4 regions of the Mesorhizobium sp. M1A.F.Ca.ET.072.01.1.1 genome follow, and region 2 is predicted to be linked to each of the others. Evidence: predicted binding sites of a transcription regulator. Region 2 holds the regulator's gene; each other region holds the start of a gene.

Region 1 (6,116 bases), on a different contig from region 2:
GACCCTGCAAGCAGAGGGTCGAGCGTGCCCGCATGGCGATAGGCGGCGGCGAAGCCAACGAATTGCAGCACCAGGATAAGCGGTCCGGGCGTCGTCTCGGCAAGTCCGAGCCCGTCGACCATTTCTCCGGGCGAAAGCCAGCCGAACGAGGTCACCGCGGCTTGCGCGACATAGGCAAGAACCGCATAGGCGCCGCCGAAGGTGACGACCGCCATCAGGCTGAAGAAGCCGCCGATCTGCGCCCATACGCTCCCCGCCCCTGCCAGCACGGCGATCAGCGCCACCGGTCCGAGCCAGATCGGCAGCCAGATGGCGATGGTCCGGGCTGCGTGCCATTTGGTCGGCACGGTGTGGCCGAGCTCGCCGCGCTCGAACATCAGGTCGACCACGCCGCCTCTGTCGGCGGCGGCGTTGCCCTTGCCGTGTGCCGAGCCCGAAAACAGCCCTGGTGCAAAGCGATTGCCGACCCAGCCAATGAGTCCCGCCGCAAGCACGATCAGCGGAAACGGCAGCTTGAGGACATAGATGGCGAGAAAGGCCGCCACCGCGATGGCCACCATGACCCGGTTCTTCAGCGCCCGCTTGCCGATGCGGATCACCGCTTCGACGACGACCGCCAGCACCGCCGCCTTGATGCCGAAGAACAGCGCCTCGATGACCGGCGCGTCGTTATAGAGCATGTAGAAACTGCTCAAGGCAAGCATGACCAGTGCGCCCGGGAGCACGAACAATGTCCCGGCGACGAGGCCGCCGGCCGTCCGGTGCAGCAGCCAGCCGATATAGACGGCAAGCTGCTGCGCCTCGGGACCCGGAAGAATCATGCAGTAGTTCAGAGCATGCAGGAACCGCTCCTCGCCGATCCAGCGGCGCTCCTCGACCAGTTCCTTGTGCATCAGGGCGATCTGCCCGGCCGGCCCGCCGAAAGAGAGCAGGCCGATCTTGGCCCATAGCCGCGTCGCTTCACTGAAGGTCGGCACAGCCGGGACACCGACCGGCTGCGCGGCGCTGTCCTTGGCAAGCACGGTCATTGTTGCTTACCCCCAGCCGGCCAGTTATGCGTCTCGTCCGTGGCGTCGCGGCACCAGCGGAAGAAAGCGTCATAGAGCAGCATGCCGGCTTCGAGCTGTTCCAGGTCGTCGCGGAACATGCGCGACAGGCCGAGCGACGCGGCGAGAAACCCGGCAGCCTGCGGCACCAGGTCGAGACGCGCTGTATCCGCGCCGCGCACGATCAGCGCCAGACGATCGAGCGCCTCGGTGCGCAGGCCGAACTCCTCGATCATCGTGTCGAAGGTGCAATGATTGCCGCGATGGCTCCAGAACACGCCTTCGATGTCGAAGGGCACCGCGGCGAAGCGGTCCGCGACCAGGGGCACCTCGGCCGGGTCGACGAACAGGAACACGGCGCCAGGATCGACAAATCGCCGGATCAGCCAGGGGCAGGCGATGCGATCGACCTTCGGCCGGGAACGTGTGACCCATACGGTGCGACCCTTCCCGTCGCGGGGCGGAATGGCGTCGGCCGCGACTAACGGCGCCTTGGCGGCGGCCCAGGCCGCGAAACCGCCTTCCAACGATTCCGCCGGAATGCCCTCGTGGCGCAGCCACGCGGCAACGCCTTGCGAGAGCTTCTCTCCGCGCTGGCAGATGACCACGATCTTGGATCCGGAGAAGTCGGCCCCCCAGGTCGAGACGGTTCTGAAGTCGCGCCGGTAAGAAGCCGGCAGCAGCCGCGGATCGGCTTGAAAGTCGTCGTCGATGCGTACGTCGACGAGACGAGGTGCATCCGGCAAGCCGACCAGTCGGGCAAGCTGCGGCACTGTGATCTGAGTTGTTGACGGCATGGCGTCCACCTCCTGAACGAAGAGAGTTTGGACGCGATCGTTGGGCTGACGCCTCACGGGGTCGTCGCGGGGAACCCCTTAGCCAGGATGCTGGAACGCTCCCCTACGATTGTCAAGAATTCTTGTCGAGGGAGGCGCGGCCCCGCACCTTCTTTGGAGGCTGCACTTACTGCGCCGTCCAACCGCCATCCATCGGCAGGGTTGTGCCGGTCATCTGCTTGGCCGCATCCGAGCACAGGAACAGCGCCAGTGCCGCCAGTTCCTCAACGCTGACGAACTCTTTGGTCGGCTGCGCGGCAAGCAGCACATCGTGCTTGACCTGTTCCTCGGTCATGCCGCGCGCCTTCATCGTGTCGGGGATCTGCTTCTCGACCAGCGGCGTCCAGACATATCCGGGCGCGATCGCATTGACGGTGATGCCATCCTGCGCGACTTCCAGCGCCACCGTCTTGGTCAGGCCGGCAATGCCGTGCTTGGCCGAGACATAGGCCGACTTGAACGGCGAGGCGACCAGCGCATGCGCCGAGGCCGTGTTGATGATGCGGCCCCATTTGCGGCTCTTCATGCCCGGCAGCACCGCCTTGATGGCATAGAAGGCGGCAAGCAGGTTGATGCGGATGATTGCTTCCCACTTGTCGTCGGGGAACTCGTCGATCGGCGCGACATGCTGGATGCCGGCATTGTTGACCAGGATGTCAAGGCTGCCGAACGCCTCCTCGGCCTCGCGGATCATGGCGGTGACCGCCGCGCCGTCCATCATGTTGGCGCCGGAATAGCGGCACTTGACGCCGAAATCCCTCTCGATGCCGGCGCGCTCCTTTTCGATCGCCGCGGCATCGCCCAGGCCGTTGATGGTGATGTTGGCGCCCTCGGCGGCAAAGGCGCGGGCGATTGCAAGGCCGATGCCGCTGGTCGAGCCAGTGACGAGCGCATTCTTGGAAGACAGGGAACCCATGGCAGATCTCGCACGTGGAGGGAGGGACTGTTGACCACATAGTTTGTGCGCCGCAACATAACAATGCCATGCCCGTATTTCGGTGCGATTACAATGTTGTGATGCAGTTCGAGCGACAGGAAGCTGGCGGTCCTAGGGCGTACATGGCACTGTCATGGTGCCGTGCAACATAATCCCTGTGCGTGTCGCGTGTGTCATTCCTGAAGGGTGAACAGCTTGGAAATCGCCGAAGTCGTGAAGCGCGCCTATGCGATGCCGCTTACCAACCCTTCCTTTCCGCCAGGCCCCTACCGTTTCTTCGACCGCGAATACATCATCATCACCTACCGCACGACGCGCGAGGCGCTGGAAGCCGTCGTGCCGAAGCCGCTCGAGATCGATGAGCCGCTGGTCAAGTATGAGTTCATCCGCATGCCGGATTCGACCGGCTTCGGCGACTATACCGAGACCGGTCAGGTGATTCCTGTGCGCTTCGGCGGACAACATGGCGGCTATGTCCATTCCATGTATCTCGACGACGACGCGCCGATCGCCGGCGGCCGCGAGCTCTGGGGATTCCCGAAGAAGCTGGCCAGCCCCAAGATCGTGCATGAGGGCGAAGTGGTGGTCGGCACCCTCCACTATGGCAGCGTGCTCTGCGCCACCGGCACCATGGGCTACAAGCACCGCGAGGCCGACCACGACCAGGTGCTCGCCTCGCTCGCCGCGCCAAACTTTCTGGTCAAGATCATCCCGCATGTCGACGGCAGCCCGCGCATCTGCGAGCTGGTCCGTTACTACCTCACCGACGTGACGCTGAAGGAAGCCTGGACGGCGCCGGCCGCGCTCGACCTTCGGCCGCACGTCATGGCCGACGTCGCCAAGCTGCCGGTAGTGGAGGTGGTCTCGGCCGTCCACTTCATCGCCGATCTGACGCTCGGACTGGGCGAGGTCGTTCACGACTATCTCGCCGGCCGGTCCGCGACCAGCGCAATCCAGCCGGAGAAGGCTCGTGCTTGAACGCACCCCAAAAAACACGGCAGCCGCCACCATCGAGGAAATAACGGCGCAATACGACCGCATCGCCCTGGTGTTCCAGGGGGGCGGCGCGCTGGGCGCCTATCAGGCCGGTGTCTATCAGGCGCTCTCCGACGCCGGCTGCGAGCCGACCTGGCTGTCCGGCGTCTCGATCGGCGCGATCAACGCATCGATCATCGCCGGCAACGAGCCGAGCCGGCGCCTGCAGCGGCTGGAGCAGTTCTGGCAGACGGTCTCGGGCCGGAAGATCTGGGCCTATACGCCCGAAGGCGACATCTATCGCGACATCCGCAACCGCACTTCTTCGTGGATGACGATGACTATGGGCCAGCCCGGCTTCTTCAAGCCACGCCATCCCAATCCCTGGTTCCAGCTGCCGGGGGCGGAAGGCGCTACCAGCTTCTACGACACCGCCGAGCTGAAGGACACGCTGGAAAGCCTGATCGACTTCGACATTCTAAACGACGGTAAAAAGCGGCTGAGTGTCGGCGCCGTCAATGTCAGGACCGGCAACTTCGTCTATTTCGACACCGACAAGGTGCGCATCGGACCGGAGCACATCATGGCGAGCGGCGCGCTGCCGCCGGCCTTCCCCTCGATCCGCATCGAGGGCGAGTACTACTGGGACGGCGGCATCGTCTCCAACACGCCGCTGCAATATCTGCTCGACCAGAAAGAGGACCGCACCTCGCTGGTCTTCCAGGTCGACCTGTTCAGCGCTCGCGGCGTGCTGCCGCGCGGCATGGCCGACGTGCTGTCGCGTCACAAGGACATCATGTATTCCAGCCGCACGCGCCAGAACACCGACAATTTCCAGCGCATCCATGCGCTGAAGATGAAGCTGCTCGATGCACTGAAGCGCGTTCCGCCGGAATTTCTGATAGAGGGCGAGAAGGAATTGATTGCCGACTATTCCGACGCCGGCGTGGTCAACATCGTCCACCTGATCTACCAGCACAAAGGCTACGAAGGCCACGCCAAGGACTATGAGTTCTCGGGCACCTCGATGCGCGAGCACTGGGAGATGGGCCTCGAGGACACCGAACGGACGCTGCGTCACAAGCAGTGGCTGATGCTGCCGACCAATGTCGAAGGCGTCGCCATCCACGACCTGCATCGCGAAGACCCGACCTGATACCTTTCATTCGGCAACTATGACCGCGCCGTCGGAAAAATCCGGCGGTCTTTTTGCGTACCGGTGAGCGCTCGCTCCACGCACTGGATACAAATGAAGAGAGCGCCGCGAAAGGCGCCGTCTTTGTCTCAGCGTCTTTGCCGCCGCTGATGTGAGCCTGCGACCTATCCGGCTATCTTGAGAAGCGAGGAAACCAGGAGCTTGTGCTCCTGCTGCGACAGCACGTCTGAATCGAAAAGATTCATGCTGCGTAGCCCCTCGATGGCGAGGAAACAAACCAGCAGCGAGCCGAGGTCGTCCGTTTCCCCCTTCAGCCTTTCGAACAGCTGCCGTTTGAACGCTTCGATCGGCGTGAGGAATTCCGGATCCTCGGCGATCGCGGAGAACATCCAGGAGGCCGAAGGTTTCGGCTTCTCGCAATCATCGGCCGAGAGCCGTATGTAGGCCGCGAGCGCGCTTTCATCGCTTGCCTCGGCCGTGCGTTCTTCGAGCGCCTGCTCGAAAGCACTGAGGTAATTCTCGACCAGCCCCTGCATCAGCTTGGCCTTGGTCGGGAAATTGTAGAGCAGACCGCCCTTCGACACGCCGGCCCGATTGGCGATGGCGTCGAGCGACAGGCTTCCCGGGCCCGCCTCGCGCGCCACGTCGGCTGCCGCTGCAAGTATCCTGTCGCGCGAGTTTGCCCTGCGAGCTTTCATCACGCCTTCCCTTACATTAGGCCTTGTGGAATTGACAAGACCGTCCAGACGGTACAGTAAGGCGCCCGCAATTTGAAATCGGGATTTATCGTCGATATGTGTCCCGGCAATTGACGTTGCCGGTTGCCGGCTCGAGGGGAACTATCCGTGAAGCGCTTCTTCATCATCACCGGAATTCTGCTGCTGCTCGCCGTGGTGTGCGCCGGCATCGTCGGCTTCAACCTGTTTCGCGACAATGCGATCAAGCAGTTTTTCGCCACCATGAAACCGCCGGCGGCGACAGTGTCGACCATCGTGGCGAAGCCTTCGAACTGGACGCCCGGCGTCGAGGCGATCGGCACCGTCAACGCCGTGCGCGGCGTCGACCTGACCGTCGAGACCGCCGGCATCGTCAAGGACATCCTCTTCCACGCCAACCAGAAGGTTGCGGCCGACGCTGTGCTTCTGCAGCTCGACGATGCCGTCGAG
Region 2 (8,541 bases):
CTCGCAGGACCTCAACCTGCTCAGGACCAAGATTGGCATGGTGTTCCAGAAGCCGACGCCGTTCCCGATGTCGATCTACGAGAACATCGCCTTCGGCGTCAGGCTGTATGAGAAGATAAGCAAGGCCGAGATGGACAATCGCGTCGAACAGGCGCTGAAGCGCGCCGCGCTGTGGAACGAGGTCAAGGACAAGCTCAACGCCAGCGGCCAGAGCCTTTCGGGCGGCCAGCAGCAGCGGCTCTGCATCGCCCGCACGGTGGCGGTGAAGCCGGAGGTCATCCTGCTGGACGAGCCGGCATCGGCGCTCGATCCGCTCTCGACCGCCAAGATCGAGGAGCTGATCGACGAGCTGCAGGCCGACTACACGATCGTGATCGTCACCCACAACATGCAGCAGGCGGCGCGCGTCTCGCGGCAGACGGCGTTCATGTATCTCGGCGAGCTGATCGAATTCGACCGGACCGAAAAGATTTTCACCTCGCCCCGCGAGAAGCGCACGCAGGACTACATCACCGGCCGCTTCGGCTGAGTTCATACGAGGACATAACCATGGCCCATACGGTCGCTTCCTTCGACGAGGATCTGAGGCAGATCAGCCAGCTCATCCGCGACATGGGCGATCTTGCCGGCTCGATGGTCGGCGCGTCGACCAAGGCTCTGCTGAATTCCGACAACGCGCTGGCGCAGCGCGTGGTCTCCGACGATGCCATCATGGACGCGCGCCAGCGCGAGCTCGACGATCGCGCCATCACGCTGATCGCCAAACGCCAGCCGATGGCCGACGACCTGCGCAACGTCGTTGGCGCCATCCGGATGGCCGGCGATCTCGAGCGCATCGGCGACCTTGCCAAGAACATCGCCAAGCGCGTCGGCTCGGTCGGCGTCAGCGCCGCGCCGCGCGACCTGTCGCACTCCATCGACTCGATGGCGCAGCTGGTGCTGATCCAGGTCCAGGGCGTGATCGAGGAATACGCGGCCGGCGACGCCACGGCGCTCGCCAAGCTCCGCAACGACGACGAGCGCATCGACGTCAAATACACCGCCGTCTTCCGTGAGCTGTTGACCTACATGATGGAGGATCCGCGCAACATCACGGCTTGCACGCATCTGTTGTTCTGCGCCAAGAATCTGGAGCGCATCGGCGACCACGTCACCAACATCGCCGAGAACGCCTACTATGTGCTGACCGGCACGCAATTGCCCGCGAATCGTCCTAAGCAGGACGAGACGGCGATGTCGGCGCCGGCGGCCTGACAGCGAAGGTGCCTGCTAAATGATCGCGCCACGCATCATGGTGGTGGAGGACGAGGAGCCGCTGGGGGTGCTGCTCCGCTACAACCTCGAATCCGAGGGCTATCAGGTCGAGGTGGTGACGCGCGGCGACGAGGCCGAGATCCGCCTGCAGGAGAATGTGCCCGACCTTCTGGTGCTCGACTGGATGGTGCCGGCGGTGTCCGGCATCGAGCTTTGCCGGCGCCTCAGGATGCGGCCCGAGACCGAACGCCTGCCGATCATCATGCTGACCGCGCGCGGCGAGGAAAGCGACAGGGTGCGCGGCCTCTCGACCGGCGCCGACGACTATCTGGTCAAGCCGTTCTCGACGCCGGAATTCATGGCCAGGGTCAAGGCGCTGCTGCGCCGCGCCAAGCCGGAGGTGCTGTCCAGCGTGCTCAAGGTCGGCGACATCGTGCTCGATCGCGAATCGCATCGCGTCTACCGCAAGAAGAGCGAGATCCGGCTCGGCCCGACCGAGTTCAGGCTGCTCGAATTCATGATGCGGCATCCCGGCCGGGTGTTCTCGCGCAGCCAGCTGCTCGACAATGTCTGGGGCGAGACGATCTATATCGACGAGCGCACCGTGGACGTGCATGTCGGCCGCCTGCGCAAGGCGGTCAACAACGGCCGGATGCCCGATGTGATCCGCACCATTCGCGGGGCGGGCTACGCGATCAGGGAAGACTAGATCCAGGGCACCGAAGGTCTGACGGGTTCTATCTGCGCTGGCGGGTTATCGAGACGCTGGTGCTTCGCCGTCCACGGGCGGAGCACGAAGCGTCGCCACGCGGCGCAGACCCGACACTCCACGCGACTTCCACGCGCCGCGGCGGTGCAGAAATTCTGCTCCGCTCATCCGACGATTGAGGTAATGGCATGGATTCCAGGGTCTCCGCGACGGAGCTTCGCTCCTGCTCCGCCCTGGAATGACGAAGCTGCGGGGCCTTCGCTAATCTCCGCCGTCTGCAGGACGCACAGAAGCCAACGATCGCTATCGAAGCTGCTCAGGCCACGTTCTTGCCCGCTCTTGCCTGCACGCCCGGGGCGAAAATCTCCTGGTCGACGAAGGTCAGCGCGCGCACGGCGCAGCCTTCGCGGATCAACGGCAATTCGTTCGGCTCGGTATCGAAGGAGATCGAGTTTGAATGCTGGCCTCCGGCGGTCTGGCCGATCGCCTCGCGCAGCGCCGGCTCGATCAGGTCGAAGGCGGCGGCGCTGACGCCGACCATGGCGACCGGCGCTGGATCGATCAGCGCGAACAGGCTGCCGAGGCCGAAGCCCAGCGCCTCCCCGGCCCGGCGATAGGCCTCGCGCTCCGGGCCATCCGTCTCGCGCGCCTTGGCGGCGAGCGCCCGCATGTCGGCGTCGCCGACATCGACCGGCTCGGCGTCCTCGCTCATCTTCATGGCGCTGCGCCAGATGGCGTAGTTGCCGGCATAGGCCTCGACGCAGCCGCGGCGTCCGCAACGGCAGAGCGCGCCGCCCGGGCGATGGATCATGTGGCCAAACTCGCCGCCGGAAGAATGTGTGCCGGTGAACAGCTCGCCTTTCAGAACCAGGCCCATGCCGATGCCGTGCGAGAGCAGGATGGCGATGAAATTGTCGCGATAGCGGTCGGGATCGCGCCACTGCAGCGCCACCGCCATCATGTTACAGTCGTTTTCCATGGTGGCCGGAATGCCGAATTCCTTTTCCAGGATGTCGGCGAAGGGAATGTCGGTCAGCGGCGTGATCGGCGACCATAGCATGGCGCGGGCATGGGAATCGGTGATGCCCTGGATGCCCATGGCGATGCGGGCGACGCTGCCGACGTCGAGGTCCGGATCGTCCAGCCGGCGCCGCACGATCGCCAAGCATTCGCCGATCAGCTCGTCGCGCGGCATGGTGAGCGTATCGAGGCGGCGCTGCTCCTCGGCGATGACCTGGCCCGCATAATCGATAACGGCGACCGAGAGGAAATTGAGCGACAGCACCACCGTTACCACCGCTGCCGCCTCAGGCTTGAGCGCGAGGCCCACCTGTGGCCGGCCGCGCTTCAGAGACGCGGTCTCGCTCGGCTTGCTCTCGGCCAGGATGCCTTCCTGGATCAGGTCGGAAGAGATCGCCGAAATGGTCGAATGGCTGAGCCCGGTGGTCGCGGCGATTTCCGTGCGCGACGGCTGGCCGGCCCGGCGCAGGGCCGAGAGCACCATGGCGCGGTTGCGCCGGCGCAGATCGTCGTGGCGGATTCCGACCGACATTTTTTCTCCTCCCAGTCAGCGCGGCCTCTCGATCATGCACAGGACCCGGCGACGCGCCAGATCGATTCACCCGGACGCCGGCACCCGAACCGTCCGGGTTTTTACAAGTTTCGGTGGACGCGGGCTGCGCCTCCTCCGAACTGTTCCCCGATAGTGGCAGAAGCGGTCGGCACTGTCATTATTTATTACGGGTCTCGAAAAAAAGTACGCGACACGTCAAAAACCGTCAGAATTGCAGTTGACAGCGCCCTAGCCTTGGATCAGTATTTTTTCGAGGCTCGAAAAAAAGCCTTTGCATGGTCTTCGGGCCAATCTGGGTCGCGCCGCGAGGGGCGCAGGGAGGATATCATGAAGAGATTCGCAGCCGCCATGCTGGCGGGGGTCGTCATGTCGTTGACGTTGGCGTCGGTCGCCGAGGCGAAGGACAAGGTGATCGGCGTCTCGTGGTCCAATTTCCAGGAAGAGCGCTGGAAGACCGACGAAGCGGCGATGAAGAAGGCGATCGAGGCCGCCGGCGACAAGTACATATCCGCCGACGCACAGTCCAATCCAGGCAAGCAGCTGACCGACGTCGAAAGCCTGATCTCGCAGGGCGCCAATGCGTTGATCATCCTGGCGCAGGACGCCTCGGCGATCGGGCCGGCGGTGCAGAAGGCACTCGACGAAGGCATTCCGGTCGTCGGCTACGACCGCCTGATCGAAAACAAGGACGTGTTTTATCTGACCTTCGACAACAAGGAAGTCGGCCGCATGCAGGCCCGCGAGGTGTTCAAGGCCAAGCCCGAGGGCAATTACGTCTTTATCAAGGGCTCGGGCGCCGACCCGAATGCCGATTTCCTGTTCTCCGGCTCGATGGAAGTGCTGAAGGAAGCCATCGACAGCGGCAAGATCAAGAATGTCGGCGAGGCCTATACCGACGGCTGGCTGCCCGCCAACGCGCAGAAGAACATGGAGCAGTTCCTGACCGCCAACGACAACAAGGTCGACGCGGTGGTGGCGGCCAATGACGGCACCGCCGGCGGCGTCGTCGCGGCGCTGACGGCGCAAGGGCTGGCCGGCACCGTTCCGGTCTCGGGCCAGGACGGCGACCATGCCGCGCTCAACCGCATCGCGCTCGGCACCCAGACGGTGTCGGTGTGGAAGGACGCGCGCGAGCTCGGCAAGCACGCCGCCGAGATCGCCTCGCAGCTCGCCGACGGCAAGAAGATGACCGACATCGCGGGCGCCAAGGACTTCACGACGCCTGGCGGCAACACCGTCAAGTCGCTGTTCCTGACCCCGGTCGCAATCACCAAGGATAATCTCAACCTCGTCATCGACGCGGGTTGGATCAAGAAGGATGAAGTCTGCGCGGGCGTTGCCGCCGGCAGCGTCGCGGTCTGCAACTAAGCTGGCCGTCAGGTTCAAACGCAGCGCCGCGGCCCAACGGCCGCGGCGTTTCTCCAAAGGCTTTCGGGCGTACTGAAGCCGGAGACCATTGGGGCAGTTCACTGTCCGGCAGGATCGCCGAACTGCTCCAGCCGTTTGTTTCCGCGCAATTCCAGGCGGCTACGCACTTTTTCCTGGAATTGCTCTAGCATCGTGGTCCGGCATCCGCGCCAGACGGCAAGCCGGTGGGAGGAGATCATGACCGACACGACCTCTGATACGCCGGCAAACCCGGCGGCGGATCGCGCGCGGGCTTCCGAACTGAGCACCGTCGGGCGCTTCCTCAAGGCGACCGAGCTCGACACCCGCATGCTCGGCATGGTCGGTGCGCTGCTGATCATCTGGATCGGCCTGCATGTCATCTCGAGCCTGCGGCTCGGCGTCAATCCGCTCGATTTCGACAGCCGAACGTTCCTGACGCCGCGCAACCTGTGGAACCTGTCGGTGCAGACCTCGGCCGTGGCCATCATGGCTTCCGGCATGGTGCTGGTCATCGTCATGCGCAACATCGACCTCTCCGTCGGATCCGCCGAGGGTTTGATCGGCATGGTGATGGGCTTTGCCCAAGTGCATTTCCTGGTGCGAATGGTTGGGCTCGAGCTTGGCAATCCCTGGATCTGGGTGCTGGCACTGTTGATCGGCCTGGCGCTCGGCCTGCTGATCGGCGCCTTCCAGGGCTTCGTCATCGCCTATCTCGAAGTGCCGGCCTTCATCGTGACGCTTGGCGGGCTGCTGGTCTGGCGCGGTGCTGCCTGGTGGGTCACCAGCGGCCAGACGGTGGCGCCGCTCGACGCCACCTTCCAGCTGATGGGCGGCGGACCGGCCGGCTCGATCGGCGCCAAATGGAGCTGGATCGTCGGGATCGTCGCCTGCGTTGCCGTGGTGTTTGCGCTGTTCAACGGCAGGGTGCAGCGCAAGCGCTTCCGTTTCCCGCTGCGTCCGATCTGGGCCGAGACGCTGCTCGGCGCGGTCACCTGCGCAGTCATCATGGGCGCGGTGTGGCTGGCCAATTCCTATCCGTGGCCGGTCGGCATCGTGAACCGCTATGCCGCCGCCAAAAACCTCACCGTCCCCGAAGGCGGCCTGTTCATTGCCCACGGCATCGCCATTCCGGTGCTGATGGCCATCGCCGTCGGCCTCGTCATGACTTTCATCACCAAGCGTACTCGCTTCGGCCGCTATGTCTTTGCCATCGGCGGCAATCCGGAAGCGGCCAACCTTGCCGGCATCAACACGCGCTGGATCACCATGAAGGTGTTCATGATCATGGGCGTGCTGGCGACGATCGCCGCGGCGATCTCGTCGGCGCGGCAGAATTCATCGACCAATGCGCTCGGCACGCTGGACGAGCTCCTGGTCATCGCCGCGGCGGTGATCGGCGGCACCTCGCTCGCCGGCGGCTCGGGAACCGTGCTCGGCGCTATGCTTGGGGCGCTGCTGATGCAGTCGCTGCAGTCCGGCATGGTGCTCCTCGGCGTCGATTCGCCGCTGCAAAGCATCGTCGTCGGCGCCGTGCTGGTCATCGCGGTCTGGCTCGACACCATCTACCGCAAGCGGGTGTGAGGAGGCAGCATCATGGCAGACAAGAACGCTCCCGCCGGCGCCGCGCTGGTCGACATGCGCAACATCTCGATCGCCTTCGGCGGCATTCGCGCCGTCGACGACGCCTCCATCGATCTCTTCCCCGGCGAAGTGGTGGCGCTGCTCGGCCATAACGGTGCCGGCAAGTCGACGCTGATCAAGATACTGTCCGGCGCCTACAAGCGCGATGCCGGGCAGATCTTCGTCAACGGCGAGGAGGCAGCAATCTCCAACCCGCGCGACGCCAAGAAATACGGCATCGAGACGATCTATCAGACGCTGGCGCTTGCCGACAATGTCGACGCCGCCGCCAATCTGTTCCTCGGCCGCGAGTTGATGACCGCCTGGGGCACGCTCGACGACGTCGCCATGGAGGCCGAAGCGCGCAAGGTGATGGGCCGGCTCAATCCGCGCTTCCAGCGCTTCAAGGAGCCGGTGATCAAGCTGTCCGGCGGACAGAGGCAGTCGGTGGCGATCGCGCGCGCGATCCTGTTCAACGCGCGAATCCTGATCATGGACGAGCCGACGGCAGCGCTCGGCCCTCAGGAGACGGCCCAGGTCGGCGAACTGGTGCGGCAGCTCAAGGCCGACGGCATCGGCATCTTCCTGATCAGCCACGACATCCATGACGTGTTCGAGCTGGCGGACAGGGTCTGCGTCATGAAGAACGGCCAGGTCGTGGGCACGGCGCGCACCAGCGACGTGACCCAGGACGAGGTGCTCGGCATGATCATTCTGGGCAAGTGCCCGCCGGGCGCCATGCCAGGCCCGGGAGCGCTGAAAATCGCGGCCTAAGACCATAAATTGGTTGGCTAATTTGCGACTTGTTTGATGAGCCAATCGCGGCGTTGGGTTGGCCTTGCCATTGTATTGGCGCGGAGACTTGCCCATAAAGGTGGCCAACCGTCCATGGGCCGCACCCTGCATTGAAAAAGCTTTTCCCGATCGTCGCCTTCATCGCCGTCGCGCTGATCAGCCTGACGATGGCGGGGTTCGCCTATTTCGCGACCCAGGAGGCGGCGCGCATCAAGTTCGAGGGAACCGCCGACGATGCGCTCAACCGCATTGAGAGCCGCATCGACCTGCATCTGTCGCTGCTGCGCTCGACCGAGGCGCTGTTCGATGCTCGAAACGGCGATATCACACGCGGCGAGTTCAAGGCCTTCCTCACCGCGCTCGACATCGACGACAATTTCGCCGGACTGCGCGGCATCGGCTTCCTGAGGCTGGCCAAGGCCGGCGACGAGGCCACGCTCGAGCGCGACATCCTGCGCGCTCGCGGTTCGGCCCACCCGGTCTATCCGGCCATCACGCAGCAGCAATGGCGCACGCCCATCGTGCTTTTCGAGCCGCTCGATACCTCCAACCAGTCGATCATCGGCTTCGACATGTTCAGCGACCCGGCACGGCGGGCGGCAATCGAGAAGGCCATGGCCGACGACCAGCAGCATGCCAGCGGGCTCGTTCAACTTGGCCAGGGACAAGGGCTGGAGCAGACCTTCCCCGGATTTCTGGTCTTCGTGCGGCTGAACGTGGAAACGGCCCCGGACGTCATCGATGCCAGCCGCTCCTCGACCGCCGGCTTCCTCTACGCCTCCTTCCGCGCACGCGATCTGTTCCAGGTGGCGCTCAGCAAGGCTCCGCTGCTGCCGGTCAACGTCGAAATCTTCGACGGCCAGCCGGGTGCCGGCAATCTCCTGTTCCGGTCGGAGGCGCCGCCGGCCGAATCGCTCGGCGGAAAGCTGCTGGCGCGCCGGGATATCGTCGTGGCCGGCCGACCCTGGACTGTCCTGTTTCGGCCGACGAGCGCTTTCGCGCTGCCTTCCTCGCGCGCCATCCCGGTGATGCTCGGGCTGTTCGGTCTGCTGCTCGCCGGGGCGATTGCCTTGGTGGCCCGCTATCAGGAGCGCGCCTATGAGGCGAAGTCGCTGCTGCATGAGGCGACGGAGAAGAGCCTGCTTGAAAAGGAGCTGATCCTGCAGGAGATGAAGCACCGCATCAAGAACTCGATCACCAG
Region 3 (8,541 bases), on a different contig from region 2:
CGGTGCCGAACTGCTCCTGGAGGCGCTTGGCCAGTCCCGCCAGGTCCTTCAGGAACGCCTCGTTGACCACCGGCTGCGCCTGCTGGGCGGCGGCGCGCGCGACAGTCAGCGTTGCCTGGAAATTGCCGCGCGCGAAGCGCTTCTGCACGGTCTGCCTTACAGCGGGCTCCAGCCGGTCGAAACCCTGCGGCAGCCTCAGCCTGACCTCGACGCTCTTGCCGTTGACCGATTTGACTTCCCAGGCGATCGACGTGCCGTCGAGCTCAGCGACGGCTCGCGCGAAACCGGTCATGCTCTGCACGTTCATGATGCGTGTCACCCCTTGACGCAGGCCCGGCGCGATGGCCCGAGCATGCGCCCCTAGCAAGACGCCGGACCTCTGGCCAGCGTCGGATGTCCCCTCAAAACATGAATACGGCCCGGCGTCAAAGGAGGCGGGCCAGATCCGGCAATCACCGCGGCCTACTGGGCCGCGTCGCCATTCTCGCCGCTGGCGCCTGCACTTGCACCGTCGTCGGGAGCGGCCGGCGCCGTCGTCTGGCCGGAGGCCTTGGCCGCCGCATCGGCCTGCTTCTTCTGCACCGCCCGATAGCGGGCGACGTTCTGGTTGTGCTCTTCCAGCGTCGCGGCAAAGACATGGCCGCCATTGCCATCGGCGACGAAATAAAAGTCGTCGGTCTTCGACGGATTGGCCACCGCCTCGAGTGCGGCGCGGCCCGGATTGGCGATCGGCGTCGGCGGCAGGCCCTTGATCAGATAGGTGTTATACGGCGTCTGCTTCTCGATGTCGGACTGATAGATCGGCCTGTCGGCCGGTTTGCCCTTGCCGCCGAACAGGCCGTAGATGATGGTCGGATCCGACTGCAGCCGCATGCCCTTGGCGAGCCGGTTGAGGAAGACCGCGGCCACGCGCGAGCGCTCGTCGCCCCTGCCCGTCTCCTTCTCGACGATCGAGGCCAGGATGACGAAGTCCTCCATATTGGCGATCGGCAGGTCGGGCGCGCGATGCGCCCAGACGTCCTCGACCAGCTTCTTTTGGTCGGCGACCAGCTTTTCGACCATCTGCTGCCGGGTGGCGCCCCGCGTGAAGCGCAGCGTGTCGGTCGCGATGCTGCCCTCGGGCGGCATGGCCGCCGGCATGTCGCCGGTCAGCGCCTCCTGCTCGGCCACGCGCTGCAGCGCCTGCTCAACCGTGAGCCCCTCTGGGATGGTCAGCGAATACATCACCGACTTGCCGCTCTTGAACAGCTCCATGATGTCGCGCATCGAGGCACGCGGCTTGATGGCGTATTCGCCGGCCTTCAGCGCGGAATCGTTGCCGGTGGCACGCACCCCCAGCCTGAAGATGCGCGCATCGCTGACCAGGCCGCGCCGCTCCAGCTGGTCGGCGATCTCCTGAACGCCGGCGTTCGGCTTGACCATGAAGGTGTCGCCATTGGCGGACGGGCCCGGCTCAATGAAGGCCTGCATGCCGAAATAGAGTGCGGCACCCGAGGCAAGCACGACCAGGATGACCAACGAAAGGAAGAAATTCAGAAATACGACGACCTGGCTGCGCGACGCGCGCGAGCGTTTCGACGGCGGCGGCGTGCCAGCCTCGGGGCGCAGCGCCTCGGCGGCTGTCTTGGGCACGATCGGTCCTTGCGCCTGACGCTGTCCGAATTCTCCACCGCCGCCCGGATTTGTATTCATGGCGCCCTACCGTCTGATCTTGCAACGAATCCCCTAGCCGAAGTGTAGGGGCAAATTTGGCAAAAATGACGGCAGGCGGCGGACCTGCCGGTATGCTGAATGTTCAGCCATCGTAACGTTGGAAGACGAGCGAGGCGTTGGTGCCGCCGAAGCCGAAGGAGTTCGACAGCGCCACATCGATCTGGCGCTGGCGCGGCTTGTTCGGCACGAGATCGATCGCCGTCTCGCGTTCCGGATTGTCGAGGTTGATGGTGGCGGGGGCAATGTTGTCGCGGATGGCGAGGATCGAGAAGATCGCTTCCGCGGCGCCCGCAGCGCCCAGCAGATGACCGATCGACGACTTGGTGGACGACATCGAGATCTTGGAAGCGGCATTGCCGACCAGCCGCTCCACGGCACCGAGCTCGATCGTGTCGGCCATGGTCGAGGTGCCGTGCGCATTGATGTAGTCGATGTCGGCGGGCGAGAGCTTCGCCCGATTCAGCGCCGCCGTCATGCAGCGGAAGGCGCCGTCGCCGTCCTCGGCCGGGGCGGTGATGTGATAGGCATCGCCGGTCAGGCCGTAGCCGGTGACCTCGGCATAGATCTTTGCGCCGCGCGCCTTGGCGTGTTCGAGCTCTTCCAGGACGACGACGCCGGCGCCCTCGCCCATGACGAACCCGTCGCGGTCGCGGTCATATGGGCGCGAAGCGATCTCGGGCGCATCGTTGCGCTCGGTGGAGAGCGCGCGGCACGCGGCGAAACCTGCCATCGAAAGCCGGGTGATCGGCGCTTCGGCGCCGCCGGCCACCATGACGTCGGCATCGCCCCAGATGATCAGACGCGCGGCATCGCCGATGGCGTGCGCGCCCGTCGAACAGGCGGTGACGACAGCATGGTTCGGGCCTTTCAGCCCGTGCCGGATGGAAACCTGGCCGGAGACCAGGTTGATGATCTGTCCGGGGATGAAGAACGGGCTGATGCGGCGCGGGCCGCGCTCCTTCAGGATCATCGCGTTCTCGGCGATGCCGTCGATGCCGCCGATGCCCGAACCGATCAGCACGCCGGTGGCGCACTGGTCCTCATGCGTCTCGGGCTTCCAGCCGGAATCGGCCAGCGCCTCGTCGGCCGCCGCGATGCCGTAGAGGATGAAGTCGCCGATCTTGCGCAGTTCCTTCGGCTCGAGCACGGCCTCGGGATTGAAGGTGCCGTTCGAGCCGTCGCCGCGCGGAATGACGTGGGCGATCTTGCAGGCAAGGTCGTCCACCTCGAATTCGGTGATGCGGCAGGCGGCGCTGCGGCCGGAAAGCAGTTCCTTCCAGCTGTGCTCGACACCCATGCCGAACGGCGAAAGCAGGCCAAGGCCCGTGACGACGACTCGCCTCATCGCAGGTCCTCCCCGGCGATACCCGCGGAAAGCCTCAGGCCGAGGCCTTATCGATATACTTCACGGCATCGCCGACAGTCAGGATGGTCTCGGCGGCGTCGTCTGGAATCTCGACGCCGAACTCTTCTTCGAACGCCATCACGAGTTCGACCGTATCGAGGCTGTCCGCGCCCAGATCGTCGATGAAGCTCGCCTGCTCCGTCACTTTGTCGGCATCGACGCCGAGATGCTCGATGACGATCTTCTTGACGCGCTCTGCGGTGTCACTCATTTGGGGCCTCGTCTTACGTTGTGTTGTCTTCGTTAGCGGGCGGAATGCCGCTAATCAAGCTGAAAGATGGTCTTGTGGGAAACGCAACGCCACAGGACCGGTTTTTGCCCGAACCGCCGGGTTGCCGGCCGCATTACACGAAAAACAGCGGGCGTCCAAGCCGAAATGGCTGTTTTCACAGGCGCCCGGAGCTCGGTCGCCCAGATTGTGAGATTCAGCTCAAGCCGAGCCGAAAATGGCGGCTTGCGAGGGCCGGAGCGGAAGCGCAGGAAGCCGCCGTTTGCAGGCCGGCATCACCTGAATCTCAAATACCCTAGATCATCGCCATGCCGCCATTCACGTGGATGGTCTGGCCGGTGACATAAGCCGCCTCATTGGACGCGAGATAGGCGACGGCCGAGGCAACCTCGGCGCTGGTGCCCATGCGCCGGGTGGGAATCGCCGCCATGATGGTTTCTTTCTGCTTGTCGTTGAGCTTGTCGGTCATGGCCGATTCGATGAAACCCGGGGCGACGCAGTTGACGGTGATGTTGCGGGTGGCGATCTCCTGCGCCAGCGACTTGGAAAAGCCGATCATGCCGGCCTTGGAGGCGCAGTAATTGGTCTGGCCGGGATTGCCGGTGACGCCGACCACCGAGGTGATGTTGATGATGCGGCCATGGCGGCGGCGCATCATCGGATGGGTGAGCTCACGAGTGAGACGGAACACGGCGGTCAGGTTCACCTCGAGCACGGAATCCCAGTCGGCGTCCGACATGCGCACGAACAGGCCGTCCTTGGTGATGCCGGCATTGTTGACCAGGATGTCGACGCCTTCGAGATCGGCCTCCGCCTTCTGGCCGAGCGCCTTGACCGCGTCGCGGTTGGTCAGATCCGCCGGGAAGAGCTTTACGCGGTTGCCGAGCTCGCCGGCCAGCGTTTCCAGCTTCTCGACGCGGGTGCCGTGCAGGCCGACGATCGCGCCCTGGCTGTGCAGCACCCTGGCGATCGCCTCGCCGATGCCTCCCGATGCACCGGTGACGAGCGCCTTACGGCCGGTCAGTTCGAACATTGCTTCAACCTCATTCTTCCGGACGCCCCGCGAGCGACCCTCGTTCCGCATTTGTCACGTTGTCCAGGCCATATCAGAAGTTCTCGGCGCTCACGACCGATTCTTCACCAGGCCTGATCCGCTCCAGCACTTCCGCAGCCAGGTAATAGTCCTCGAGATCTTCGAGTCCACGCTCAACGAATTGACGCAGGTATTCGGCTCTGCTTCGACCAGTCATCGCCAAGAGATCGTCGAGGCGATGCTCGAATTCGGGAGAAAGACGGATGGAAGTAAGAATGCCGCACCTGCCGGCAAGAGTTCCCTGTTTATCCTAAAGCAGCCAGCGCCGCCTCGACTTCCGCCGCCGTGCCGATGGCGCCGGTCGCGATATCGCGGTTGACGCGTCGCGCCAAGCCCGACAGCACCTTGCCGGCGCCAACCTCGTAAAGCGTCGCGACACCTTTGGCGCCGAACCATTCCACCGTCTCGCGCCAGCGCACGCGGGCGACGACTTGCTCGACCAAGCGGCGGGCAATCTCATCCGGGTCGCTGGTCGGCGTGACCGAAACATTTGAGACGATGGGAACCACCGGCGCGCTTTTCGCGACCCCGCCCAGCGCCTCGCGCATGATATCGGCGGCCGGCGTCATCAATGCCGAGTGAAAAGGTGCCGAGACCTGCAGCATCAGCGCCCGCTTGGCACCCTTTTCGGTGCAGAGCTTCGCCGCCAGTTCGACGGCCGCCTTGGCGCCGGAAATCACCAATTGGCCACCGCCATTGTCGTTGGCGATCTGACAGACAGAGCCTTGTGCCGCTTCGGCGCAGGCGGCTTCGACATCGGCCTGCTCCAGCCCGATGATGGCGGCCATGGCGCCCTCGCCCGCCGGCACCGCCGCCTGCATGGCGTTGCCGCGGGTGCGCAACAGCCGCGCGGCATCGGCCACGGATACGAAGCCGGCTGCGGCAAGCGCCGAATATTCGCCGAGCGAATGGCCGGCGACATAAGCCACCTTGCCGTTCAACAAAAAACCGCGCGATTCCAGCGCCCTTACGGCCGCCAGCGACACCGCCATGAGCGCCGGCTGGGCATTGGCCGTCAGCGTCAGCGTTTCTTCCGGCCCTTCCCAGATCAGCTTCGACAGTTTCTCGCCGAGCGCCTCATCGACTTCCTCGAAGACATGGCGCGCTTCGGGAAAGGCATCGGCGAGGTCCTTGCCCATGCCGACGGCCTGGCTGCCCTGTCCCGGAAAGGTGAATGCGACGGCCATGTTAGCGTCTCCAGCAGCTGGTTTTTCCCTGCCTCTGGCGCAAGGCGGACGGCCAAGTCAAGCCCGCAAGCGCCAGTTCAGCGACTGTTCCAGCCGGGACAACGGCCGAGTTCCCTGTTCTGAAAGGCTTTTTGGCGATCACACCTGATGAAAACCGCTCACGAATCGTTTGCTGGCTCTTCTTATTTCCGCCACAGGCGCTAGCTTTGTGTGACATTTCGATGACAGTGGCGTGACGCGAGTGGAAGACGCGTGACATGGGCCGGGGAAGCAAAGTGGCTAGGATCAGGAAAGGCGCGGCCAAACCCGCGCCGCAATTTTTGGAAGACGATCCGTCCACCGGCTATCTGCCGGGGCGCAGATGGCCGATTGTCCGCTACGGCCTGGCGACGCTGCTTGCCTCCGCCCTTCTGGTGTTCGCCATCGAATGGATTGTGCGCGGCGACTTCTTCGGCACAGTCGACTTCTTCCTGCAGCCCTTCAAGCCCGGCTGGACCACCATCATCGTTTTTTCGCTGGTGCTGATCGGGCTCGACGCCATACTCGGCCGCAGCCATCAAAGCCTGATGATCGTCGCGCCGGTGACATTGGCATTGGCCTTTGTCGGTCACCAGAAATCGCACTATCTTGGCGATCCGCTCTACCCGACCGATTTCCTCTATGCCCGCCAGATCATGGCGCTGATGCCGCTTCTGGTGCGCGAGCGCCCCTGGACGGCAGTGCTGCTTGCGGCGGCGATCGTCGCCAGCCTCGCGCTGCTCGTCTATGGCTGGCGGCTCTGGCGCCGGCGTGTGCCGATCCTCAGCCGCAAGGGACGGCTGGCGCGCTTGACGCTTGCCGTGCCGCTGCTCGCCTTCTTCGTCTCGATCATGGACTACGCCACCTTCTCGTGGACGCGCGACAGGCTGCAGATCATCCCGATCATGTGGGACCAGAAGGAGAACTATGCCTCCAACGGCTTCGCGCTCGCCTTCGCGCTCAACGTGCCGATGGCGCATGTCTCGGCCCCGCCCGGCTATTCCGAGAAGACGATGGATGCGATCGCGCGTCCCGGGGTTGCCGCCTCGGTGCCCGACCAGAAGCCCGATATCATCGTGGTGATGAGCGAATCCTTCTGGGATCCGACGGAGCTTCCCGGCGTCAGCATCAAGCCCGATCCGATCCCGACGGTGCGCGCGCTGCGCTCGGGCTCGATGTTCTCGCCGGAATTCGGCGGCATGACCGCCAATATCGAGTTCGAGGCGCTGACCGGCTTCTCCAACGCCTTCCTGCCGGCGGGCTCGATTCCCTATCAGCAATATGTGCGCACGCCGACGCCGTCGCTGGCGACTTTCCTGAAGAGCGAAGGCTATAGGGCGCGCGCCATCCACCCGGGCACCAACTGGTTCTGGAACCGGGGCGCCGTCTACGCCGATTTCGGCTTCAGCGACTTCCGCTCGGAAGAGACGCTGCCGCCGATGGAAAAGCGCGGGCCGCTGGCCTCCGACGCGGCGATGACCGACGAGATCATGCGCGAGGCCGATGCCAGCGAAGAGCCGGTATTCCTGTTCGCGGTCAGCCTGCAGAACCACGGGCCCTACGAGCCCTACCGCTATTACAATCCGACCCATAGCGTCGACGCGCCGATCAGCACCTGGGCGCGGGAATCGCTGCTCTCCTATGCCGAAGGCTCGGCCGACGCCGATCGCGGCCTGCAGCGCCTGATCGACTGGGCGAAGAAGCGCGAGCGGCCGACCATCATCGCCTTCTTCGGCGACCACCTGCCGCCGCTCGGCCCGGTCTATGTCGAGACCGGCTTCCTCAAGGACAATGTCGCGCCGCGCAAGGAGCCGACGCCCGAGGCAGCGCTCGAGCATCACGACACGCCGCTGATCATCTGGTCGAACCGCTCCGGTCCGGTCGAGAATCTGGGCTCGGTGAGCCCCGCCTTCCTGCCCTATCATATCCTTACCACGGCCGGGATCACCCACCCTTATTACACCGGCTTCCTCGGCGCGCTGCGCGAGCACTACCGGGTGGTTGACCGCAACCTTTTGCTGTCGCCCTCCGGCGAGGCGACGCCCGACTGGGCTAGGCAGAAGAAGATCGATCCGAAGATCAACGACTTCCGGCTGATCCAGTACGATATGATGTTCGGCAAGCGCCGGGTCGCGCCCGACTTCTTCCCCGAGACGGTAGTCCCGCTCGTCGCGCATATGAGCTGAGTGGATCGCCTTCCGACGAATGGCCGACCTGCGGCCCGCGGGGTCAGCCAATTCCCGCAAGCGCCGCCAGGCCTGCGACACTGCGGAGCCGCCGGCCCTCTCTCCCGCCCTTGCCTTCCTCACGAATTGATGTATAGACGCCGGCAATCTGCCGGTCCTTGCTGGGGGCTGAACGGAGGGCCGTGGCCTTAGAGGGCCGCGTCATGAAGCCAGAAGCGCTTTGGGCCTCCCGTGTCTCCGCTCTCGACCGTCTCGTGATGCTCCTTTCTTCCCCGCGCGCCTTTGCGACCGGGTCAGACAAGTTGCAGAGGCTTAGCCGCGAGGGCCGGTGAGAGAAACGAAGAAAGGCAGAAAAACATAATGGCTCTTTACGAACATGTGTTTCTTGCCCGGCAGGACCTGTCGCAGCAGCAGGTTGATGCGCTTGTCGAACAGTACAAGGGCGTCATCGCCGCCAATGGCGGATCGGTCGGCCGGATCGAGAACTGGGGACTGAAGTCCCTCACCTACCGGGTCAAGAAGAACCGGAAGGCTTACTACACGCTGATGGACATCAACTGCCCGCCGGCCGCGCTCAACGAAATGGAGCGCCAGATGGGCCTGTCGGAAGACGTGCTGCGCTTCCTCACCATCAAGGTCGAAGCGCATGAGGAAGGCCCCTCGGCGATGATGCAGAAGCGCGAAGAGCGCTCCGAGCGCGGCGGCTTCGG
Region 4 (8,541 bases), on a different contig from region 2:
GCACGATTGCCGCGTGCCCTTTGGCACCCAGCTGTTCGACATAAAGCGGCAGGAACGGCAACAGCAGCGTCATGGCAATCAGCGTGCTGAACGAGCCGGCGAAGCAGACGGCGAGATTGCGTCGCCAATGGATATTGTAGCCGCTCTGGGTGCTGTTTTCTGCCATGTCATGCCTACTTGGTTGTCCGGGATTGTTCCGGATACCATTTTGGGATACCAGATCGGTATCCGTCATGAACCTCAGCCCCGCCGCTGTCAATGCGGCGCCGAAGAGCGGAACGACAAATGTCGCAAATGCAGAATGTCGAAAGGCAGCTTCGCGAAATGATCCTCGGGCTCGAGATCGGCCCGGGCGAGCGGCTGACCGAGCGTTGGGTCGAAAGCCGCTTCGGCGCCTCCCGCACCCCGGTCAGGGCGGCGCTGCTGCGCCTCGAGACCGAAGGGCTGATCGCTCGTGACGGCCGCGGCTGGACGGTGGCGCCGATCAATCTCGCCGAGCTCGGCCAGATCGCCGTCTACCGCGAGGCGGTCGAGGTGGCGGCGGTGCGGTTGACGGCGTCGCTGGAAGATCGCAGCGGGATCGAGGTGATCGCGGCGATGCTCGATTCCTGCGACGCCGGTACGCCGCGCGAGGAATGGCACCGCGTTGGTCTGGATTTTCACATCGAGCTGGCCAGGCTTTCCGGCAATGAATTCCTGCTTAGGGGAGTCCGCGATGCAATGACGAGGCTGTCCCGCGCGCGTTGGCTGGAAGTGCGCGACGAGGCGGCGCTTGGCCGCGCCTGGGCCGAGCACCACGCCATCCTGGCTGCCGTGCGAAAGGGTGACGCCGAAAAGGCGGCACGGCTGCTCTCGGCCCACATCGCCGGCAGCCGCGACCGCCTGGTGACTTCGCTGCATGACGAGCGGCGCGGCCTGCGCGCCAGGGGCTTTGCCGTCGTCGCTGCCTGATCCTCGGCCATCGTCGAATATTAGAGCTTCAACAAGTTCGTCAGCTTGGGCGGGCTTGCAAGATGTTCGGCACAATGCTGTAGGAGGCGACGGACATCTTTAAACGACGGACGCATGGCCTCGCCCTTACGCACCGCAGCGCGGGTATTTTATTTCATACGCAACATCACCCGCGATGTGGCGCCGCAGGCTCTCTTTCGCCAGCGGCTTGCGCGCCGGCTGGAGCAGGCACGGCTCTCCAGCAAAACGGTCCGTGATCGGGTCAACTACTACAACCGGCTCGACCATAGCTTCGTGTCGAGCGCGGCGGCGGTGCCCGCCAGTCAAATACCCAAGTTCGGGAGCATGTACTATTACGACCTGAAGGAGTTCGCCCGCTACTTCGATCGCCACCTGCTCATCGATCTCGAGTTCGGCGACGTCGTCGACGTTCCGGCGGTGCCATCAATCGTCAAGGATCGCCCGATCCGCAACGACAACGGCAACGCCGTGATCATGAAGCTCGACAAGTTCCGCCATTTCAACATGCCAAAGGACAATCTGTCCTTCGCCGACAAGCGCCCGATGGCGGTCTGGCGCGGTCATTTCAACAATCCGATCCGCAAACGGTTCGTCGATGCCGTGCGCGACCTGCCGTCTTGCGATGCCGGCTCGCCCAAGCCTAGCGCCCCGGAGAACTATCGCAAGCCGTATCTCACGATCGCGCAGCAGCGGCAGTTCCGCTACATCGTCTCGCTCGAAGGCAATGACGTGGCGACGAACCTCAAGTGGATCATGAGCTCGAATTCGCTCTGCCTGATGCCGCCGCCGACCTACGAAACCTGGTTCGCCGAGGCTGAGCTCGAGGCCGATGTCCACTACGTGCCTCTGGCGTCGGATTTTTCGGACGTCGCCGACAAGATCGCCTATTTCGAAAAGCACCCGGCGGAAGCCCAACGCATCATAACGGCGGCCAACGCCTATTGCCGCCGGTTCAGCAACGAAAAGGACGAGCGGGCGGTATCGCTGCTCGTCCTCTACAAATATTTCGTGCTCAGCGGCCAGGTCGAACCCGACCCGGAAGTCTGGCGTTTTATCGCCGGCTGACCTCCGCGCCTTTCGGGCGCGGAGCACGGCGCGAATTCTCAGATATCGCTGCGGTCGAGCACCAGGTCGGCGGGGCCGAACCGGTTCTTGGCGGTGAGCTGCTGGTGCCAGTAGGGATAAAGCACCGGCGGCCGGCTGACGTCGTCGAGGCGCAGGCGCTCGTCCAGGGACAGCGTCAGGCTGGCCGCGGCGAGGTTGTCCTTGAGCTGGGCTTCGTTGCGGGCGCCGATCACCAGCGAAGAAACGGCCGGGCGGCCGAGCAGCCAGGCAAGCGCCACCTGTGCCGCCGAAACGCCGCGCGCCTTGCCGATTTCGACCAGAACGTCGACGATCCGCCACAACCTGTCCTCGTCGCGGATCGGCGGTTCGGACCAGCCGCCAAGCTGCGGGCCGTCGGGCTGTCGCGGCGGTATTTGCCCGACAGCAGGCCGCCGGCCAGCGGGCTCCACACCAGCACGCCAAGACCCTGGTCGACCGAGATCGGCAGCAACTCGTACTCCGCCTCGCGCGCTTCCAGCGTGTAGTGGATCTGCTGCGTGACGAAGCGCGGCTGATGATGGCTGTCGCTGATCGAGAGCGCCTTCATCACCTGCCAGCCCGAATAATTGGAACAGCCGACATAACGGACCTTGCCCTGGCTGACCAAAGTGTCGAGCGCAGCGATCGTTTCCTCCAGCGGCGTGACCCCATCCCACTCATGCAGGAAATAGATGTCGATCACGTCGGTCTTGAGCCGCTTCAGGCTCCTCTCGCATTCCCGAATCAGGTGATGGCGCGACAGGCCTTCGTCGTTGGGGCCGTTTCCGATCCGCATGCGCGCCTTGGAGGCGATGAGCACATCGTTCTTGCGCTTGCCGCCGAGCGCCTCGCCGACGATCTCCTCCGACAGGCCGTTCGAATACACGTTGGCGGTGTCAATGAGATTGATGCCGGCATCGATGCAGGTATCGATGATGCGGCTCGCCTGCGAAAGATCCGAATTGCCGACCGCGGCGAACGGGCCCGTCCCGCCGAAGGTCATTGTGCCAAGGGTCAAAGTCGAAACCTTCAGGCCGGAACGGCCAAGCGTGCGGTATTCCATGTCAGGTCCTTGCGATTTGTTTTGAAGAGGCGCGCCGTCGCGGGCGCCGGGAAGAGGCGAAGTATTTGTAGGACAAATCGGGCGGCTTGTCGCCCCGCCATCGATACGGGCCGATCACATATCGGCTGGTCCAGCGTTGCCGGCTCCTGCTCGCAATAAAACCGTCATTGCGCGTCTGTATCTCAGTCGGCTTACGGAGTTGTGCTTCCGGCCGCGGCCGGAGCGCATCCGAGGCGAAAGTGGCTGACAGGCAGGAGCTGCGCAATGAACGAGGTCAAGACGAATTCCGGAGCCAAGGACTGGCTGGAAGCCGAACTCGAGGACACGCTCGACGAGGACTACGAGCTGGAGATTTCCGAACCCGCGCTCTCGCTCGAGATCGCCAGGATCTACAAGAAGTCGCATCCGCCCTCCATCGAGCGGACGACCTATTTCCGCGAGCTGCTGCGTCTGCAGTCGGAGCTCATCAAGCTGCAGTCCTGGGTTGCCTACCACAAGAAGAAGCTGGTGGTGATCTTCGAGGGACGCGACTCGGCCGGCAAGGGCGGCGTCATCAAGCGCATCACCCAGCGCCTCAATCCGCGCATCTGCCGCGTCGTCGCGCTGCCGGCGCCGACCGAGCGTGAAAGATCGCAATGGTATTTCCAGCGCTACGTGCCGCATCTGCCGGCGGGCGGCGAGATCGTGCTGTTCGATCGCTCCTGGTACAACCGATCGGGCGTCGAGCGGGTGATGGGCTTTGCTAATGCGGATCAGGTCGAAGAGTTTTTCCGCGACGTGCCGGAATTCGAACGCATGCTGGTGCGCTCCGGCATCACGCTGGTGAAATACTGGTTCTCGATTACCGACGAGGAGCAGCAGATGCGCTTTTTGATGCGCATCCACGATCCGATGAAGCAGTGGAAGCTGTCGCCGATGGACCTGCAGTCGCGCGTGCGCTGGGAACAATACACCAAGGCCAAGGAAGAGACCTTCGCCCGTACTAACATCAAGGAAGCGCCGTGGTTCATTGTCGAAGGCAACGACAAGAAGCGGGCCCGACTGAACTGCATCGATCACCTGCTGCAGCAAATGCCTTACGAAGACGTGCCGCATGAGGAGATCACGCTGCCGGAGCGCGTCTTCAACCCGTCCTACGAGCGGCAGGTGCTGCCGCGCGAGCTTTATGTGCCGGAAAAGTATTGAGCACTTCCCCATCTCCCACAGGGGGAGAAGGGGGAGCCGAGCTTACGCCCGCCCGATCATCACATGCGTCGCGTAGGCGGTCGCGACCTGGCTGGTGCAGCGGTAGCCGAGCTTCGGCATGTCCAGCCCGGCGAAAAGATGCTCGCCGGAGCCGAGCAGGATCGGCGAGACCGCGAGATGCATCTCGTCGATCAGGCTTTCCTTCAGATATTGCCGGATCGTGGCGACGCCGCCGCCGACCCGCACATCCTTGTCCTTGGCGGCCGCCTTTGCCTGTTCGAGCGCCGAATGGATGCCGCCGGTGACGAAGTAAAACGTCGTGCCGCCTTCCATTAAGATCGGCGCCCGCTTGTGATGGGTGAGCACGAAGACCGGCACGTGATAGGGCGGGTTGTCACCCCACCAGCCTTTCCAGCTCTCGTCCGGCCATTCGCCGCGGACCGGCCCGAACATGTTGCGGCCGAGGATCCAGGCGCCGACATTCTCGAAACTGCGCACGGCGAAGCTGTCGTCGATGCCCTTGGTCCCGCCGTCTTTGCCGATCACCATCTCACGAAAGGTGCGGGTGCCGATCATCCATTTATGCAGTCCTTCGCCGCCGACGCCGAGCGGGCTTTCGAGAGTCTGATCGGGGCCGGCGCCGTAGCCGTCCAGCGACAGGGTAAAAGCGTTGACGCGCAGCTTTGACATGATCGCCTCGTGAACTAGTTGTATTTTGCAAGCAGTCATGGGGTAACTTAACTGATTGCATAATGCAAGCGGAATTTTCCGGCGAGCGATCGTCTCGTCGGGCGGCGCCCAGGTGACGCTGCGAGAATTTAAGATTTCGCCTGGGCCTAGCCCCTCAGCATCTCCGCTACGGTCGGCGCGAAATAGGTGAGGACGCCGTCGCAGCCGGCTCGCTTGAGGGCGAGAAGCGATTCCACCATCGCCTTTTCGCCGTCGATCCAGCCATTGGCGCTGGCCGCCTTGATCATCGAATATTCGCCCGACACCTGGTAGGCGAAGGTCGGCATCTGGAACTCGTCCTTCAGCCGCCGGATGATGTCGAGATAGGGCAGCCCCGGCTTCACCATCAGCATGTCGGCGCCTTCGGCCAGATCCTGCTCGGCCTCGCGCACGGCTTCATCGGAATTCGCGTGGTCGATATAATAGGTCTTCTTATCGCCCTTGAGCAGGCCGGCGGTGCCGACTGCCTCGCGATAGGGGCCGTAGAAGGCCGAGGCGAATTTCGTCGCATAGGACATGATCGCCACGTCCTGGAAGCCGTTGGCGTCCAGCGCGTCGCGGATCGCGCCGATGCGGCCGTCCATCATGTCGGACGGCGCGATGATGTCCGCCCCGGCGGCTGCCTGGATGACGGCCGCGGCCGTGACCTGCTCGACGGTTTCGTCGTTGACGATGATGCCGTCGCGCAGGATGCCGTCATGGCCATGGCTGGTGAACGGATCGAGCGCCGCGTCGGTGATGATGCCGATCTCCGGCACCGCATCCTTGATGGCGCGGGTGGCCCGGTTGATGACATTGTCGGGATCGAGGATATGCGAGCCCGTCTGGTCGCGCAGCGAAAGCTCGATGTTGGGGAAAGTCGCGATCGCCGGGATGCCGAGCTTGGCGGCGCGCTCCGCTTCCTTCACCGCGAGGTCGACCGACAGACGGTAGACATCCGGCATGGCGGCGATTGGCTCGCGCACATTTTTGCCCTCGACGACGAAGATCGGCCAGATCAGATCGTTCACCGAGAGCTGGTTTTCCTGCACCAGCCGGCGCGACCAGTCGGCCTTGCGCATGCGCCGCAGCCTGCGGCTGCCTGTGATCTCGTCGACGCTGCGGGCGCCGGCGGGCTTTGCGGGGGTGAACTTGTTCATCGCCAAAACTCTGTTGTCGTCCCGGCTTTTACCATGCGCCCCTGCCGCTGACCAATGCGACACGATTGTGCCAGTTGCTTCCGTGAAGAACGAGGGAGGGATCGCCGGCGCTGGAGCACTTCCCTCTTCCTTCACGGGGAAAAGGTGGCGCAGGCGGATGAAGGGCAGCGCCGACGTTTACGGCTGTCCATTCCCCGACAGAATCTGTGCCGCGCCCTTCACAGCCACGCGAAAAGCCTCGTCGAAGCTGACGCCGCGCACCTGCCATTGATAGGTTTTGCCGTGTTCGGCCAGCCGCCAGTCGGCGATCCAGCCCAGTTCCTTGTCGTTCCATACGATGCTGCCGGCGAGCGCCCGGTCGGCACCCGCCTGCCGGGCGAGCTGGTCGAGCTTTGCCATATCGGCAGTGCGCAGCGCCTTGTCGTCGAGGCCGGCGAGCTGGTTAGCCTTTGGAAAGCTGACATGCACCGAGAGCGGCGCCGTGGCGTTGGCAAAGGATTCGCGCATTGACTGGCCGCGATCCTCGTCGGCCGTCAGCACGAAATGTCGCGCCCCTTGCTCGGCCGTTATGAAGACGGCAATCAGCGGCCGCTCGCCCTGCCATGGCTTGCTGCCGAGCTGCGCCAGGAGCTTGTCGACGACTGTGGGCTTGTAGAGGCAGGTGAGATCGTGCGGCCGGTCATGCGTGCCTTGCTCGTCATGGATCGGAACGCCTTCCAGCCGGTCGCGGTAGCGGAAGGATTGGACGAAGTCAGCCGCCTTATTGCGCAGCGCCAGCATCTCCGGCTTCTGCGTCAGCCGCTGATCGCCTGAAACCTTGACCAGCACCTTGTCCAGGCAATCCCTGAAGCCGATCTCGCGATTAGGCTCGCCGGTGCCGGTGACGATCGTCTGCGCCAGGTAGAGTTCGGAGGCTGCCTCGGCGGCGGCCGGCGCAACTCCCAGAAAGAGGAGACCTGCCAATCCAGCAACGAGACGAGAAACCCCAGCCATGTCGATTAGCTCGAAATCTGTCGCGCCGCCTACGCGCGACACTTTGCCGGTTACCTAACACCGGAAGCGGCTGGCCGCCAGCGCGGCGATGCTGCCATTGACGCATGCCTATGCCGCCTTTAGCACTTCAATCCCTCTGGAAGGGCGGAGAGGAGGATTCTCTGGCGATGGATTTTGGCGGAGGCGACGAGATTCGCTTCGAGCGTCTAGGCAAGGCGGGCGTCGTCACACTGACGCGGCCGCAGGCGCTCAATGCCGTCACCCATCGCATGGTCAAGGCGCTTGGCAAGGCGCTTGACGCCTGGGAGGGCGATGCCGGCGTCGCCGTCGTCGTCGTCAAGGCTGAGGGCAGGGCATTTTCCGCCGGTGGCGATATTCTGCACATTTACGAGGCGGGCCGCGCCGGCAAGCCGCCGGTCGACTTCTTCGCCGACGAGTATCGTCTCAATGCCCGCATCGCCCGTTTCAGGAAACCCTATGTCGCGCTGATCGACGGCATCGTCATGGGCGGCGGGGTCGGCATTTCCTTCCACGGCTCGCACCGCGTGCTGACCGAGAACGCGCAATTCGCGATGCCGGAAGTCGGCATCGGCTTCTTCCCCGATGTTGGCGCCAGCCATTTGCTGCCCGATCTCGGCGGCAGCTTCGGCATGTATCTGGGGCTGACAGGAAACCGCATCCGCTATGGTGATGCACTGTGGTCGGGCCTCGCCACCCACACGATCAAGGCCGAGGACCAGGCGGGGCTGCTTGACGAGCTGGCCACAAGCGGCGACGCGAACGCGGAGTTGCGCGATTTCTTCACACCCGCAAGACGCGAGACCGAGCGGCAGGATCTGGAATCGATCGCCCGCCATTTCTCGCAACCCTCGCTCGCCGCTATCGTCGCCAGCCTGGAGCGGGCATCCGCCACCGACGCTTTCGGCGCCAAGACGCTGGCAACGATCAGGACGCGCTCGCCGACCAGCCTCAACGTCGCCTGGCGCGAGATCAGCGCCGGGTCGACGCTGTCGATGGACGAGTGCATGAAGATGGAGTTCCGCATCCTCAACCGCATGCTGGCCGGCCACGACTTTTATGAAGGCATCCGCGCCGCCATCATCGACAAGGGCTCGAAGCCGGAATGGCGGCCCGCCAGCCTCGATGCGGTGAGCGCGGCCGATGTCGACGCGTATTTCGCGCCGCTCGGGGCCGGGGAGCTCGAGCTGTGAGCGAGGTCACCTCCAGGCGCGTGGTGCTGCAGCCCTCGACCACCGAGATCATCTTCGCCTGGTTCCAGCGGGTCATTGCCGGCTACTGCCTGCTGTTCGGTGTCCTCTACTGGGTCCGGCTGATCGGCATCTATCCGGGCGAGCTCTGGCGCTTCGATCTGATGCC

What was found. The regulator PhoB, encoded in region 2, activates phosphate uptake and scavenging genes when phosphate is short. The targets are predictions, from matches to a motif close to TGTCATNNANCTGTCAT.
Region 1: a site for PhoB is predicted at 2,875-2,891, ahead of EOA32_RS31055 (acetoacetate decarboxylase). Genes of this name have one in related genera too.
Region 3: a site for PhoB is predicted at 5,838-5,854, ahead of EOA32_RS18020 (LTA synthase family protein). Genes of this name have one in related genera too.
Region 4: a site for PhoB is predicted at 3,270-3,286, ahead of ppk2 (polyphosphate kinase 2). Genes of this name have one in related genera too.

Annotation. Positions count from the first base shown of each region.
Region 1 covers NZ_RZSF01000344.1:499-6,614, reverse strand. Annotated here, with positions in the region: partial or broken gene chrA (chromate efflux transporter) at 1-1,028, opposite strand, end outside; gene EOA32_RS31065 (sulfurtransferase/chromate resistance protein) at 1,025-1,843, opposite strand; gene EOA32_RS31060 (3-hydroxybutyrate dehydrogenase) at 2,010-2,798, opposite strand; gene EOA32_RS31055 (acetoacetate decarboxylase) at 3,015-3,797, shown strand; gene EOA32_RS31050 (patatin-like phospholipase family protein) at 3,790-4,950, shown strand; gene EOA32_RS31045 (TetR/AcrR family transcriptional regulator) at 5,115-5,648, opposite strand; partial or broken gene EOA32_RS31040 (efflux RND transporter periplasmic adaptor subunit) at 5,796-6,116, shown strand, end outside.
Region 2 covers NZ_RZSF01000138.1:521-9,061, forward strand. Annotated here, with positions in the region: gene pstB (phosphate ABC transporter ATP-binding protein PstB) at 1-529, shown strand, start outside; gene phoU (phosphate signaling complex protein PhoU) at 550-1,254, shown strand; gene phoB (phosphate regulon transcriptional regulator PhoB) at 1,274-1,963, shown strand; gene EOA32_RS19335 (ROK family transcriptional regulator) at 2,280-3,515, opposite strand; gene xylF (D-xylose ABC transporter substrate-binding protein) at 3,864-4,904, shown strand; gene EOA32_RS19345 (sugar ABC transporter permease) at 5,142-6,506, shown strand; gene EOA32_RS19350 (ATP-binding cassette domain-containing protein) at 6,519-7,319, shown strand; gene EOA32_RS19355 (CHASE domain-containing protein) at 7,451-8,541, shown strand, end outside.
Region 3 covers NZ_RZSF01000122.1:5,926-14,466, reverse strand. Annotated here, with positions in the region: gene EOA32_RS18055 (YicC/YloC family endoribonuclease) at 1-307, opposite strand, end outside; gene mltG (endolytic transglycosylase MltG) at 463-1,692, opposite strand; gene fabF (beta-ketoacyl-ACP synthase II) at 1,796-3,058, opposite strand; gene EOA32_RS18040 (acyl carrier protein) at 3,093-3,329, opposite strand; gene fabG (3-oxoacyl-[acyl-carrier-protein] reductase) at 3,643-4,380, opposite strand; gene EOA32_RS18030 (ribbon-helix-helix protein, CopG family) at 4,454-4,657, opposite strand; gene fabD (ACP S-malonyltransferase) at 4,686-5,627, opposite strand; gene EOA32_RS18020 (LTA synthase family protein) at 5,885-7,831, shown strand; gene rpsF (30S ribosomal protein S6) at 8,192-8,541, shown strand, end outside.
Region 4 covers NZ_RZSF01000089.1:805-9,345, forward strand. Annotated here, with positions in the region: partial or broken gene EOA32_RS14855 (MFS transporter) at 1-166, opposite strand, end outside; gene EOA32_RS14860 (GntR family transcriptional regulator) at 286-951, shown strand; gene EOA32_RS14865 (glycosyl transferase family 90) at 1,066-2,037, shown strand; partial or broken gene EOA32_RS14870 (aldo/keto reductase) at 2,076-3,118, opposite strand; gene ppk2 (polyphosphate kinase 2) at 3,383-4,303, shown strand; gene EOA32_RS14880 (dihydrofolate reductase family protein) at 4,346-4,993, opposite strand; gene hemB (porphobilinogen synthase) at 5,140-6,171, opposite strand; gene EOA32_RS14890 (DUF2066 domain-containing protein) at 6,349-7,164, opposite strand; gene EOA32_RS14895 (enoyl-CoA hydratase/isomerase family protein) at 7,332-8,375, shown strand; gene EOA32_RS14900 (DUF6163 family protein) at 8,372-8,541, shown strand, end outside.